Regions from separate parts of the Acidovorax sp. GW823-FHT02H02 genome, predicted to be linked through region 1. Evidence: predicted binding sites of a transcription regulator. Region 1 holds the regulator's gene; each other region holds the start of a gene.
What was found. Region 1 encodes FNR, which switches genes on or off when oxygen is low (the NO sensors DNR and NnrR bind a similar motif). Its sites were predicted from a motif close to TTGATNNNNATCAA; they were not measured.
Positions count from the first base shown of each region.

Region 2: AC1RDS_RS16320 (3-hydroxybenzoate 6-monooxygenase) is a predicted target of FNR. The motif match lies at 2,609-2,622, and genes of this name have one in related genera.
Region 3: AC1RDS_RS03660 (cbb3-type cytochrome c oxidase subunit I) is a predicted target of FNR. The motif match lies at 1,701-1,714, and genes of this name have one in related genera.

Region 1 is NZ_JBXAJH010000001.1:23,738-27,825, reverse strand. Features, by position in the region: gene ccoG (cytochrome c oxidase accessory protein CcoG) at 1-1,328, shown strand, start outside; gene AC1RDS_RS00130 (FixH family protein) at 1,403-1,675, shown strand; gene AC1RDS_RS00125 (hypothetical protein) at 1,733-2,026, shown strand; gene fnr (fumarate/nitrate reduction transcriptional regulator Fnr) at 2,049-2,771, opposite strand; gene hemN (oxygen-independent coproporphyrinogen III oxidase) at 2,962-4,088, shown strand, end outside.
Region 2 is NZ_JBXAJH010000016.1:9,780-13,867, forward strand. Features, by position in the region: gene AC1RDS_RS16310 (fumarylacetoacetate hydrolase family protein) at 1-48, opposite strand, end outside; gene AC1RDS_RS16315 (cupin domain-containing protein) at 132-1,265, opposite strand; gene AC1RDS_RS16320 (3-hydroxybenzoate 6-monooxygenase) at 1,316-2,518, opposite strand; gene AC1RDS_RS16325 (MarR family winged helix-turn-helix transcriptional regulator) at 2,648-3,130, shown strand; gene AC1RDS_RS16330 (LysR family transcriptional regulator) at 3,135-4,037, shown strand.
Region 3 is NZ_JBXAJH010000003.1:18,750-22,837, reverse strand. Features, by position in the region: gene AC1RDS_RS03670 (LysE/ArgO family amino acid transporter) at 1-486, opposite strand, end outside; gene AC1RDS_RS03665 (HTH-type transcriptional regulator ArgP) at 557-1,468, shown strand; gene AC1RDS_RS03660 (cbb3-type cytochrome c oxidase subunit I) at 1,760-3,427, shown strand; gene AC1RDS_RS03655 (cbb3-type cytochrome c oxidase subunit II) at 3,417-4,037, shown strand; gene AC1RDS_RS03650 (c-type cytochrome) at 4,050-4,088, shown strand, end outside.

The DNA of each region.
Region 1 (4,088 bases):
GATCAATCAGTGGGTTCTTTGCGCGTTGGCGTTGGGTCATGGTGTTTCTCACGCAGCTCGTTTTCTATGGGTTGCCCTGGCTGGAGTGGGGCCAGCGCCAAATGGTGCTGTTTGACCTTGGTGCCCGTCGGTTCTATATTTTTGGGTTGGTCCTGTACCCACAGGATTTCATCTATCTCACGGGCTTGCTGATTATTTCAGCGCTCTCGCTGTTTCTGTTCACTGCGGTTGCGGGTCGTCTGTGGTGTGGCTTTGCCTGTCCACAGACGGTCTATACCGAGATATTCATGTGGATAGAGCACAAGATCGAAGGTGATCGCAGTGCACGTCTGCGCTTGGATGCCGGTCCCTGGACCTTTGAGAAGATTCGCAAGAAATTCTTGAAGCAGACGGTCTGGGTTGCTGTTTCCCTCTGGACGGGTTTCACTTTTGTCGGGTATTTCGTGCCGATTCGGGAACTGGGTCCCGAGTTGTTGGCGTTTGCTGGCACCTGGCAGATTTTCTGGGTGTTTTTCTACAGCTTGGCCACTTATGGCAACGCCGGCTTCCTTCGGGAGCAGGTTTGCAAATACATGTGCCCCTATGCGCGTTTTCAGAGCGCGATGTTCGATCGGGATACCCTCATCGTGACCTATGACGAAACCCGCGGCGAGCCGCGCGGGCCCAGGGTCAAGACGGTGGACTACAAGGCCAAGGGTCTGGGCGAATGCATCGACTGCACCTTGTGTGTGCAGGTGTGTCCCGTGGGCATCGACATCCGCAAGGGTTTGCAATATGAATGCATTGGCTGTGGTCTTTGCGTGGATGCCTGCAATACCGTGATGGACAAGATGCATTACCCCAGAGGCTTGATACGGTATTCAACCCAGAATGGTGTCCAGCGTCGCTGGAGCCAGTCGCAAATCCTGCGACATGTCCTGCGCCCTCGCGTGCTCATTTACACCGCGGTTCTGGTGGCTTTGTGTGTGGGCATGCTGGCCAGCCTGACCACGCGCACACCCCTGAAGGTGGACATCGTGCGTGACCGGGCCGCCTTGTCCCGCATTGTTGCGGGGGGCAAGCTTGAAAATGTCTATCGACTGCAAATCATGAATGCCACAGAGGCTGCGCAGCGCTACCGCATTACTGCGAGCGGGCTGGATGGCTTGGAAGTGGCTTCGGAGCAGGAGGTGGACATTGGTGCTGCAGAATCCCGTTGGGTAGCGGTGCGGTTGCAGATCCCGTATGGATCTGCGGCCCCTGGTTCCCATGCGATTCATTTCGATATATCTGCACTGGAAAGCGGCGGCAAAGTGACAGAGAAATCCATATTCCTGGTGCCACGCTGAGTCAATTGAGTGAAGGTCGCGCTGTGCGCTGCAGGGCGTCTTGTGGTCTATATGCTGATACCTGAGGAGTTTCCATGCCAAACAGCCCCGTTATTACTCCCGGACCCCAGCCATGGTGGAAGTTTGGGCATGTCTGGCTGGTGATTGCCGGACCGGTCATTGTGGTGATTGCCGGCTTCATTACGTTGTGGCTTGCCGTGAGTCGGCCGGACCCCGTCGTCGAGGAGGACTATTACCGCAAAGGGATTGAGATCAACCAGACGCTGGCACAGCCAGAGAAAAGCTTGGCCCCCGCGCTCAAGGGCCGCAACCATGCGGCGACACCTGCCGTGGATCAGCCTCGCTGAACCAGAGTTCCAGCTGGTCGCATACACACGCCCTCCGCAACCCCGAGGAAACACACGATGTGGACACAACGCCTGATGTGGATTGCATGGCCCGCTTTTCTGGTGGCCGGGATCCTGGAAATGCTGGTTTTCGCCATGGTGGATCCACAGGATCTTCATTGGTTTGGTCAGCCATTGACTCTGTCCCGCCAGGGGGTCTATACCCTTGCGTTCTTTGCGTTCTGGATCATTACCATGGTTGCCAGCGCGTTGACAACGCTGCTCTCCATGTCACCCTTTGAACTCAACCGCTGCCCCGTGCCTCCGGATGCTCGACCGGGCGATTGCCACAAGGCATCGTCGTGCCCGTGACGGTTGCATGCCTGAACAGCGATCAGTGACAAGCCTGCTGGTTGTTGACAATGCGCTTGAGTGCATCGGTGTCCAGAATGCGGACATGGCGCTGTTTGACTTCCACCGTGCCATCTTCCACAAACTTCGAGAACGTGCGGCTGACTGTCTCCAGCTTGAGCCCCAGGTAACTGCCGATTTCTTCCCGTGTCATTCGCAATACCAGTTCGGACTGCGAGAACCCACGGGCATGCAGGCGTTGCACCAGGTTGAGCAGGAACGCAGCCAGGCGCTCTTCTGCACGCATGCTGCCCAGCAAAAGCATCACGCCGTGTTCACGAACGATTTCCCGGCTCATGATCTTGTGAACGTGGTGTTGCAGCGCCGTGACTTCGCGCGATAGTTCTTCGATGCGATCAAAGGGCATGACACACACTTCGGCATCTTCGAGGGCGACTGCGTCACAGGTGTGATGATCGTTGACGATGCCATCGAGTCCAATGATTTCACCCGCCATCTGAAAGCCTGTGACCTGGTCGCGCCCATCTTCGGTAGCGACGCAGGTCTTGAAAAACCCGGTGCGAATGGCATAGAGAGAGGTGAACGACTCCCCATTGCGAAAGAGCGTACCTCCTCGCTTGATTTTTCGCCGCACTGCCACGATATCGTCAATGCGTTGCAACTGCTGCTCGTTCAGGCCTACGGGCATGCACAGTTCTCGCAGGTTACAGTTGGAGCAGGCGACTTTGATGGTTTGCGGGTTCATGGGCACTGGGACCTGGACAGGTCTGGGTAATTGGCTTGTATCTGCTGGGACTCCATTGTCCCGCGGTGCACGCGTGGCGGCTGAATTGAATCAAATTGTCCCTCCTGTGCCCATTCGCCTTCTTGATTAAGGTCAAGGACGTGGATCAAAGGGTACGGCACAGTATCGATGCACGCAAGGATATTTTCCCATGACCGCTGTTACCCCAGAACTTCTGCGCCGTTTTGACATACCAGGACCGCGCTATACCTCCTACCCCACGGCTGACCGGTTTGTGGAGGCTTTTGGGCAAGAGGACTATGTGTTGGCGCTGTCACAGCGCCGGCTTGGCGCTACGGCACTGCCGCTGTCGCTGTATGTCCACATTCCGTTTTGCGAATCGTTGTGCTACTACTGTGCCTGCAACAAGATCATCACCAAGCACCATGACCGTGCCGACGTGTATTTGCGCTACCTCAGCCGCGAGATTGATCTGCACACGGCCCACTGCGGCACCGGACAGGTGGTCAGCCAGTTGCACCTCGGGGGTGGCACGCCGACCTTTCTTTCGGATGACGGACTGCGCCAGCTCATGGCAACGCTGCGGCGCAGTTTCACCTTTGCGCCGGGTGGTGAGTATTCCATCGAGGTGGATCCTCGCACGGTCACTTCGGATCGGCTGGCGGTGCTGGCGGAACTGGGCTTCAATCGATTGAGCTTCGGGGTGCAGGATTTTGATGCCGAGGTTCAGAAGGCAGTGCACCGCATTCAGCCCGCAGAGCAGGTGTTTGCGCTGGTGGAAGCGTCTCGTGCGCTGGGCTTTGAGTCGGTCAATGTGGATTTGATTTACGGGCTGCCGCGCCAGACCCCCGAGTCGTTTGATCGCACGCTGGCACAGGTGGCCCAATTGCGCCCCGACCGAATCGCTTTGTATGCCTACGCCCATTTGCCTGATCGTTTCAAGCCGCAGCGGCGCATCATCTCGACAGAACTGCCTGCCGCATCCGCCAAGGTGACCATGCTTTCGCGTTCGCTGGACGCCTTCATTGATGCAGGTTACGTCTATGTAGGCATGGACCACTTTGCCTTGCCTACGGATGCGTTGGCTGTTGCCAAGCGGCAGGGGCGCCTGCACCGCAATTTTCAGGGCTACAGCACCCAGCCCGACTGCGATCTCATCGGCCTGGGCGTATCCGCGATCGGCCGGGTGGGCGCGACCTACAGCCAGAACGCCAAATCGCTGGAGGAGTACTACGACCATCTGGATCAGGGGCGGTTGCCCGTGGTGCGAGGGTTGGCGCTGAATCGCGATGACCTGGTGCGCAGGGCCGTCATCAT
Region 2 (4,088 bases), on a different contig from region 1:
CAGGGATTGAACGGGGGAGGGGGGCCAGAGATAGGGGGTAGCGGTCATCGGGGCTTCCAGTCAGGGATAAAGGGCGCAGGGCCTGTCCGCGCGGGCAGGCGGGTGCTGCGAAGAAAAGGGCTTGGGGGTTATCAGGCGGGTTCCACCTGTTCGCGCCAGGCATGCACGGCTTCAAAAATGGGCGTGTCGCTGAAGCGGAACAGGTCCAGCGAGGGCTGGCCGGCATCGCACTGGGCGGTGAACGGTTGCCAGGACGGCACCACGAACATGTCGCCACGGCGCACCGGCCATTGGTGGTCGCCCACCTTCACGCTGCCTTGGCCGTCAAACACCTGGAACACCGAGGAGCCCACCTCGCGGCGCGTGCGGGTGGTGGCGCCGCTGCGCAGGCGGTGCATCTCGCAGCGGATGGTGGGCAGCACGTCGCGGCCATTGGTGGGGTTGGTGTAGCGCACGGCGGCGTGGCCGGGGCTCAGCGTGGCGGCGTGGTCTTCGGCTTCCAGGGCCAGTTGTTCGTTGAGCGCCTTGTCGGTGTCCACCCAGCGGTAGGCCAGCATCGGCGTGACGGCCTGGTCCTGCAGTTGCGAGACCGGGCGCAGGCCCGGATGCGCCCACAGGCGTTCGGAACGCGAAAACTCGGGCGAAATGCGTTCGGCCGGGCTGATGGCATCGCGGCCCACCTCGAAGAACTGGGACTCGGTGTAGTAGGCGAACGGAATGTCCAGCCCGTCGATCCAGGCCATGGGCTTGTCGGCCGCGTTGTGGTGGGCGTGCCAGTTCCAGCCGCCCTGGGGCAGGAAGTCGCCGCGTGACATGCGCACCGAATCGCCATTGACCACGGTCCAGACGCCTTCGCCCTCCACGATGAAACGGAAGGCGTGTTGGGTATGGCGGTGCTCGGGTGCGTCCTCGCCGGGCATCAGGTACTGGATGGCGGCCCACAGGGTGGGCGTGGCAAAGGGCCTACCGCCGAGGGACGGGTTGGCCAGGGCGATGGCCCGGCGCTCGCCGCCCCGACCCACCGGCACGATGCGGCCGGCCTCATCGGCCAGCGCTACCAGCCGGTCCCAGTGCCACAGGTGGGCACTGGCCTTGCTCTGCGGATGGGGGGGCATCAGGTCGCCGATCTGCGTCCACAGCGGCACGAGCATCTCCCGTTCAAATCCGCGGTACAGCTGCTCCAGCGCGGGTGTGGGCTCGGGCTGGCCATGGGCCGCCACGGCGGGCAGGCGAACGGGCGAAGGTACGGTATCGATCAGGCTCATGGGGGAATCTTTCGGTCAATGAAGGTGGAACGAACGGGCCGATGGCAGGCTCAGTCGGCCAGACAGTTGTCCACCTTCCAGCCATACAGCCATTCCATGGCGTCATAAAAGCGCTCGGGGCTGCGGTTCTTCCAGAGGTCGTTGCGTACCAGGCGCTCCACGCCCTTGGCGTGGAAGATGCGGCCCATTTCGCGGGCCGAGAGCACCACACGTGCCGTGCGCGCGATGCGGGAGCGCTCATACAGCGACAGCGCCTTGGGGAAATCCTGGTCGCAGCGCTTCAGGGCTTCGCCCAGCGTCACCGCGTCTTCCAGCGCCATGCAGGCGCCCTGTGCCAGGTACTGCAGCGTGGGGTGGGCGGCATCGCCCAGCAAGGTGGCGCGGCCAAAGGTCCACTGGCCGATGGGCTCGCGGTCGGCGGTGGCCCAGCGTTTCCAGCTCTTGGGCATGTCGATCAGCTGGTGGGCGCGCGGGCAGCAATCGCGGTAGTAGCTCTGCACCTCCTCGCGGCTGCCCTCGCGCACGCCCCATTCCTCGTGCTCGCGGCTGTGGAAGGTCACGACCACGTTGTACTGCTCGCCGCCGCGCAGCGGGTAGTGCACCAGGTGGTAGTTGGGGCCGACCCAGATGCTGGCGGCGTTCCAGCGCAGGTCTTCGGGGAAGTCGTTCTTCTCGACCACGGCGCGGTACACCACATGGCCCGACACGCGGGCGGCGTCGCCCACATATTGCTGCCGCACGGCGGATTTGACACCGTCCGCACCGATCAGGGCCTGGCCCCGGTGCGCCACGCCATGCTGGTCATACACCGTGACGGTATCTCCGGTTTGCTCCACGCGCTCGATGCGGGTGCCGGTCAGCGTCTCGATGTTGCCATGCGCTTTGGCGCCTTCCAGCAGCGAGGTGTGGATGTCCGCGCGGTGGATCACCGCATACGGATTGCCAAAGCGCTGGCGAAAGGCGTCGCCGGTGGGGATGCGGCCCACCAGGCGCTCGTCCAGCGCGTCGTGCATGACCATTTCATCGGTGTAGACCGCGCGGGCCCGCGCCAGCTCGCCAATGCCCAGGGCATCAAACGCCGCAAAGGCGTTGGGGCCCAACTGGATGCCTGCGCCGATCTCGCCGAGCTGGGGGGCCTGCTCCAGCACCTTGACCGCGTACCCCTGGCGCGCCAGAGCCAGTGCTGCCGCCACGCCACCGATGCCGCCGCCGGCGACCAGGACTGGTGCCGTGGGAATGTTCAAAACTGTCATTGCCGCTGTCTCCGTCGGTTGTGATGCTGATGTGGATCAATAAACAGTGTGCATATGAAAAGTACACTGATGATTAGTGTAGGTCCTAAAATGATGTGAATCAAGATTAGTGGAAACCCTTAATTTTTCATGTCCGTAGAGATCGACAACCTTCCCGGTTTCCATATCCGCCGTCTGCAGCAGATCGCCGTGGCGGTATTTCTGGAGGAGACGCAGGCCAGTGGAATCACACCCGTGCAATTCGCCGCGCTGTATGCCGTGGGGCGTGAGCCGGGCATTGACCAGCGCACGCTGGCGCGCACCATCGGCTTTGACACCTCCACCATTGGCAGCGTGATCGACCGCCTGGAGTCGCGGGGCCTGATGCAGCGCAACGCCCACCCCGAGGACCGGCGCGTACGCCTGCTGACCATCACGCCCGACGGCCAGCGTTTGCTGGAGGAGGTGGAGCCCGGCATGCTGCGCGCACAAGAGCGCATGCTCGAACCCCTGGCGCCGGAGCAGCGTGCGGTGTTCATGGACATGCTGCGCACGCTGGTGCGGGGCAACAACGCGCTCAGCCGTGCGCCCAGCGAACCCTTGGACGAGCGCACCCCACGGCGTGCCCGGTGACGCCATGGACTGGGACAACCTGCGCTACTTTCTGGAACTGGCCCGCGCCGGCACGCTGGTGGGCGCCGCGCGCCGCCTGGCGGTGGACCACACCACGGTGGCGCGCCGCCTGCAGGCGCTCGAAAAACAGGTGGGCTCGGCCCTGTTTGCGCGCGAGGCCGGCGGCCACCGGCTGACCGAGGCCGGGCGCGCGCTGCTGCCCCAGGTCGAGGCCATGGAGGCGGCCTTTCTGGCGGTGGAAAACGCCGCGCCCGGCGTGCGCCAGGGCCTGCACGGCCTGGTGCGCATCGGCACCACCGAGGGCTTTGGCAACCTGATCCTGGCGCCGCAGCTGGCGCGCTTTGCGCTGAGCCATCCGGGGCTGGTGGTGGACCTGCTGGCCCTGCCGCGCCTGGTGCACCTGTCGCGGCGCGAGGCCGACATCGTGATCTCGCTGGAGCGCCCGGCACGCGGCGCGGTGCTGGTGGTCAAGCTCACCGACTATGTGCTGCAGCTCTATGGCGCGACCAGCTACCTGCAGCGGCACGCGCCCATCCACACCGCTGACGACCTGCGCGGCCACACCTTCATCAGCTACGTGGACGACCTGCTGTTCAGCAAGGAGCTGCAGATCCTGGACGAACTGCACCGCCCCGCGCACTTTGCGCTGCGCAGCACCAGCATCCTGGCACAGTACGAGGCCGCACGTGCCGGGGCGGGGCTGGCGGTGCTGCCGGCGTTTGTGGCGGCGCAAGACCCTGCGCTGGTGCCGGTGCTGCCCGGTGTGGCGCGGTTCCAGCGCACGTTCTGGATGTCCATGCCCGCCGACAACAAGCATGTGGCGCGCATCCAGGCCACCTGGGCGTTTTTGCGCGAGGCGGTGGCGGCGCAGCAGGGCCTGCTTTTGCCGGGAATGAATGCTATTTAATTAATAGCTCGCAGCGCTTGATGCACGCACAATCAAGGCCTTTTGGCTGAA
Region 3 (4,088 bases), on a different contig from region 1:
GGCCGAGGCCGCCCCTGCCACGAACACCCACTTGAGGCCGCCGTCCTGGCGCGCACCAATCGAGCCCACCAGCACCACGGTGTCCAGGTAGACATGGGGGTTGAACAGCGTGATCACCGCCAGGGTGCCCAGCACACCCAGCAGACCCCGCGGGGCCGCGTCCTGCGGAGCACCCAGGCTGGCATCCGGCGCAACCAGCGCGCGCCACCAGGCAAACAGGCCATAGGCCAGCAGAAAGATGGCGCCGCCCACGGTGAGGTAATAAGCCAGCGCGGGCGAGCGCCCCAGCAACTGCGCCATGCCGGCCACGCCCACGCCGATCAGCAGCGCATCGCTGGCCACGCACCACGCCACGCAGGCGCGCACATGCTGGCCGCTGACGGCCTGGCGCAGCACATACAGGTTCTGGGCCCCGATCGAAACGATCAGCGAGAGGCAGACGGTGAATCCGGCGAGCCACGAAGAAGAAGCATGGGCAGTCCACATGGCACCGATTCTGGGCGGCGGTATGGATTAAGTAAAATTAATTCATCTGAATCAAAGTTAGCAGTTCTTCATGCTTGACTACATCGGACTCCAGGCCCTGGCCGCCGTGGTGCGCGAAGGCAGCTTCGAACGCGCGGCCCGCCGGCTGCACGTCACGCCCTCGGCGGTATCGCAGCGCATCAAGCAGCTCGAAGAACGCACGGGCCAGGTGCTGGTGCTGCGCGGCACGCCCTGCACCGGCACCGAGGCCGGGCGGCGGCTGTGCCTGCATGTGGAGCAGGTGGCGCTGCTCGAAAACGAGCTGCGCCGCACCAACCCCACGCTGATGCCCGACGGCCACGCCACGCCCCCCACGCTCAAGCTGGCGGTGAATGCCGATTCGCTTTCCACCTGGTTCATGGATGCCATGGCCGCTTTCACAGGCGGCGGCAACGAGCTGCTGGACATCCGCATCGACGACCAGGACCACACGGCCCAGCGCCTCAAGGAAGGCGATGTGCTGGCCGCCGTCACGGCCAGCGCGGGCAGCATTGCGGGCTGCAACACCTGGCCGCTGGGATCGGTGCGCTACGTGGCAGCGTCCAGCCCTGCCTTTGTGGCGCAGCATTTCGCGCACGGCGTCACCACCGAGGCCATCGCCCACGCGCCGATGATGACCTACGACCGCAAGGACCGCCTCCAGGAACAGTGGCTGCAACGGCAGGGTCTGGCCTCGCGCCAGAGTCCGCCCAAGCACTTTGTGCCGTCCAACGATGGCTTTGTGCGCGGCTGCGAGGCAGGCATGGGCTGGGGCATGCACCCCCGTTGGCTGATCCAGCGCCAGCTCGGCGCCGGCACCCTGATGGAACTGCTGCCCGGCACCGGCATGACCATGCCGCTGTACTGGGTGCACGCGCGCTCGGCCCAGACCAGCCTGGAGCGACTGACTGATTGCGTGATGGCGGCAGCCCGCCAATGGCTGGTGCCGGCAGAGAAAGCGTGAGCATCAAAGCCATCAAAAACATAGCCAATAGCGCCTACAGATAGGCCGCCGTCACTTTCGCCCTTTTCGCCTTTAAAACCGGTTCGTGGCCTTTGGATGGGGTACGTGGTTCCACCCCAGTATGCTTTAACACTTCCACCGTCAGGGGCTTGGATGCGCGCATAAATATACATTTTTCATGAATCTTAAAATCCGACGCACCAGCGCGTACCACAGGATTTCTGATGGGTCCTTGTAGTGCATCAAAAAAGCGGCGTGCGGCGCACGCCAGAACCACAAGGAAACCCACCCATGGACAGTGCAATACTGAGTTTGCTAGGGGCCTTCCTGCTGTCGATCATGGGACTGTTTGTCTTCATCTGGTCGATGCGCAAGGGCCTGCTGGTTGAAAATCCCCGGGCGGCTTCGGTCATCTTCGCGCGCGGCGAGATCGGCCAGATCGACGATCCGGCGCTGCAGGATGCCGGGCGTGCTCACCTGCAAGCGGCTGCCGCCGAGCCGGGCGACGACGCGCACGAGGGCCATGCCCCCGACCCGCAAGAGCTGGAGCACCGCGTGCAGGCCGACCGCTCCAGCGCCTTCCCCGTGTTCATGTTCATCGCCTTCGCCATTTTCTGGCTGGTGCTGGGCTCCGCGGCGGGGCTCACGGCCTCACTCAAGCTGCACATGCCCGACTGGCTGGTGGGCGAGGCCTGGCAGACCTTCGGCCGCGTGCGCACCATGCACCTGACGGCGGTCCTCTACGGCTGGATCACCAACGCCGCGCTCGGCCTCATCGTCTGGCTGCTGCCGCGCCTGCTGCGCACGCCGCTCATCGGCGCCGTGTGGGTGATGCTGGGCGGTGCGCTCATCAATGCGGGCATCGCCAGCGCCATCGGCGCCATTGGCGCGGGCTGGAGCGACGGCATGGAGTACCTGGAGATGCCGTGGCAGATCGGCCTGTTCATCGTCGCGGGCTTCCTCTGCATCATCGGGCCGGTGCTGTACACGCTGGTCAACCGCAAGGTCGAATCCCTGTACGTGAGCGTCTGGTACCTGGTGGCGGCGCTGCTGTGGATCACGCTGCTGTTCCTCGTGGGCAAGCTGCCCGGCGTGCACACCGGCGTGCAGCAGGCCACCACCAACTGGTGGTACGGCCACAACGTGCTGGGCCTGTGGTTCACGCCCATCAGCGTGGGCGCCATCTACTATTTCCTGCCCAAGATCATCGGCCGGCCGGTGCGTTCATACAACCTGTCCATCCTGGGCTTCTGGACGCTGGCCTTCTTCTACGGCCAGGTGGGCGGGCACCACCTGATCGGTGGGCCGATTCCGGGCTGGCTGAGTACGCTGTCCATCGTGCAGAGCATGATGATGATCATCCCCGTGGCGGCCTTCACCATCAACATGGCGGGCACCATGTGGGGCCGCATGCACCTGGTGCGCCACTCGCCCACGCTGCGCTTCATGATGTTCGGCGGGCTGATGTACATGCTGTCGTCGGTGCAGGGCTCGCTGGAGGCGCTGCGCAGCGTCAACCAGGTGGCGCACTTCACGCACTTCACGGTGGCGCATGCGCACCTGGGGGCCTATGCCTTCGTCACCATGGTGCTGTTCGGCGCCATCTACTTCATGCTGCCGCGCGTGCTCAACTGGGAGTGGCCGTACCCGCGCCTCATCTCGCTGCAGTTCTGGCTCGCGGCCATCGGCATCGGCATCTACTTCGTCGGCCTGACCATCGGCGGCTGGCTGCAAGGCCTGGCCATGCTCGACGCTTCGCGGCCCTTCATGGAGTCGGTCGCGTTGACCATCCCCTACCTGCAGTGGCGCAGCGTGGGCGGCGCGCTGATGGTGACCAGCCACCTCGTCTTCGCCGGCCACTTCCTGGCCATGGCGCTGCGCTTCGGCCCGGCGCGCACGGGGGCCGCCCTGTTCGCACCGGCATCTCCCAAGGCACTGGAGTTGGTCCATGGAAAATGAAATCAAGCTGGCGGCAGGGGCCATGGTGTCCCTGGCCGTGGCCACGGCGGCGCTGGTGGTGCTGCCCTACATGGAGGTGCGCGACATCACGCCGCCCGAAGGACTCAAGCCCTATACCAGCGCGCAGCTGCGCGGGCGCGAGGTCTATATCGCCAACGGCTGCGTGTACTGCCACACGCAGCAGCCGCGCGACCGCAACCTCGGCCCCGACCATGCACGCGGCTGGGGCCGCGCCTCGGTGCCGGGCGACTACGTGTACGACAAGCCGCACCTGCTGGGCAGCATGCGCACCGGGCCCGACCTGTTCAACATCGGCGCGCGCCAGCCCAGCAAGGACTGGCACCTGGGCCACCTGTACCAGCCGCGCGCCTATGTGCCGGGGTCCATCATGCCGTCCTACCCGTACCTGTTCGAAACCAAGGCCGCCGCCGAGCCGGGCGACGAGGTCGTCAAGCTGCCGCCGGGCCAGGGCCCCGAGGGCAAGGTGGTCGTGGCACGCCCCGAGGCGCTGGACCTCGTGAAGTACCTGCAGGGCCTGGACCACACCTACCCCGTGCTGCCGCCCCCGCCGCGCAGCGCCGCCGGCCCGGCCGCCCGTCCCGCATCCTGAGAGGCACCCGCCATGTCCCAAGACGACACCCACCGCGCGCAACAGCGCGAG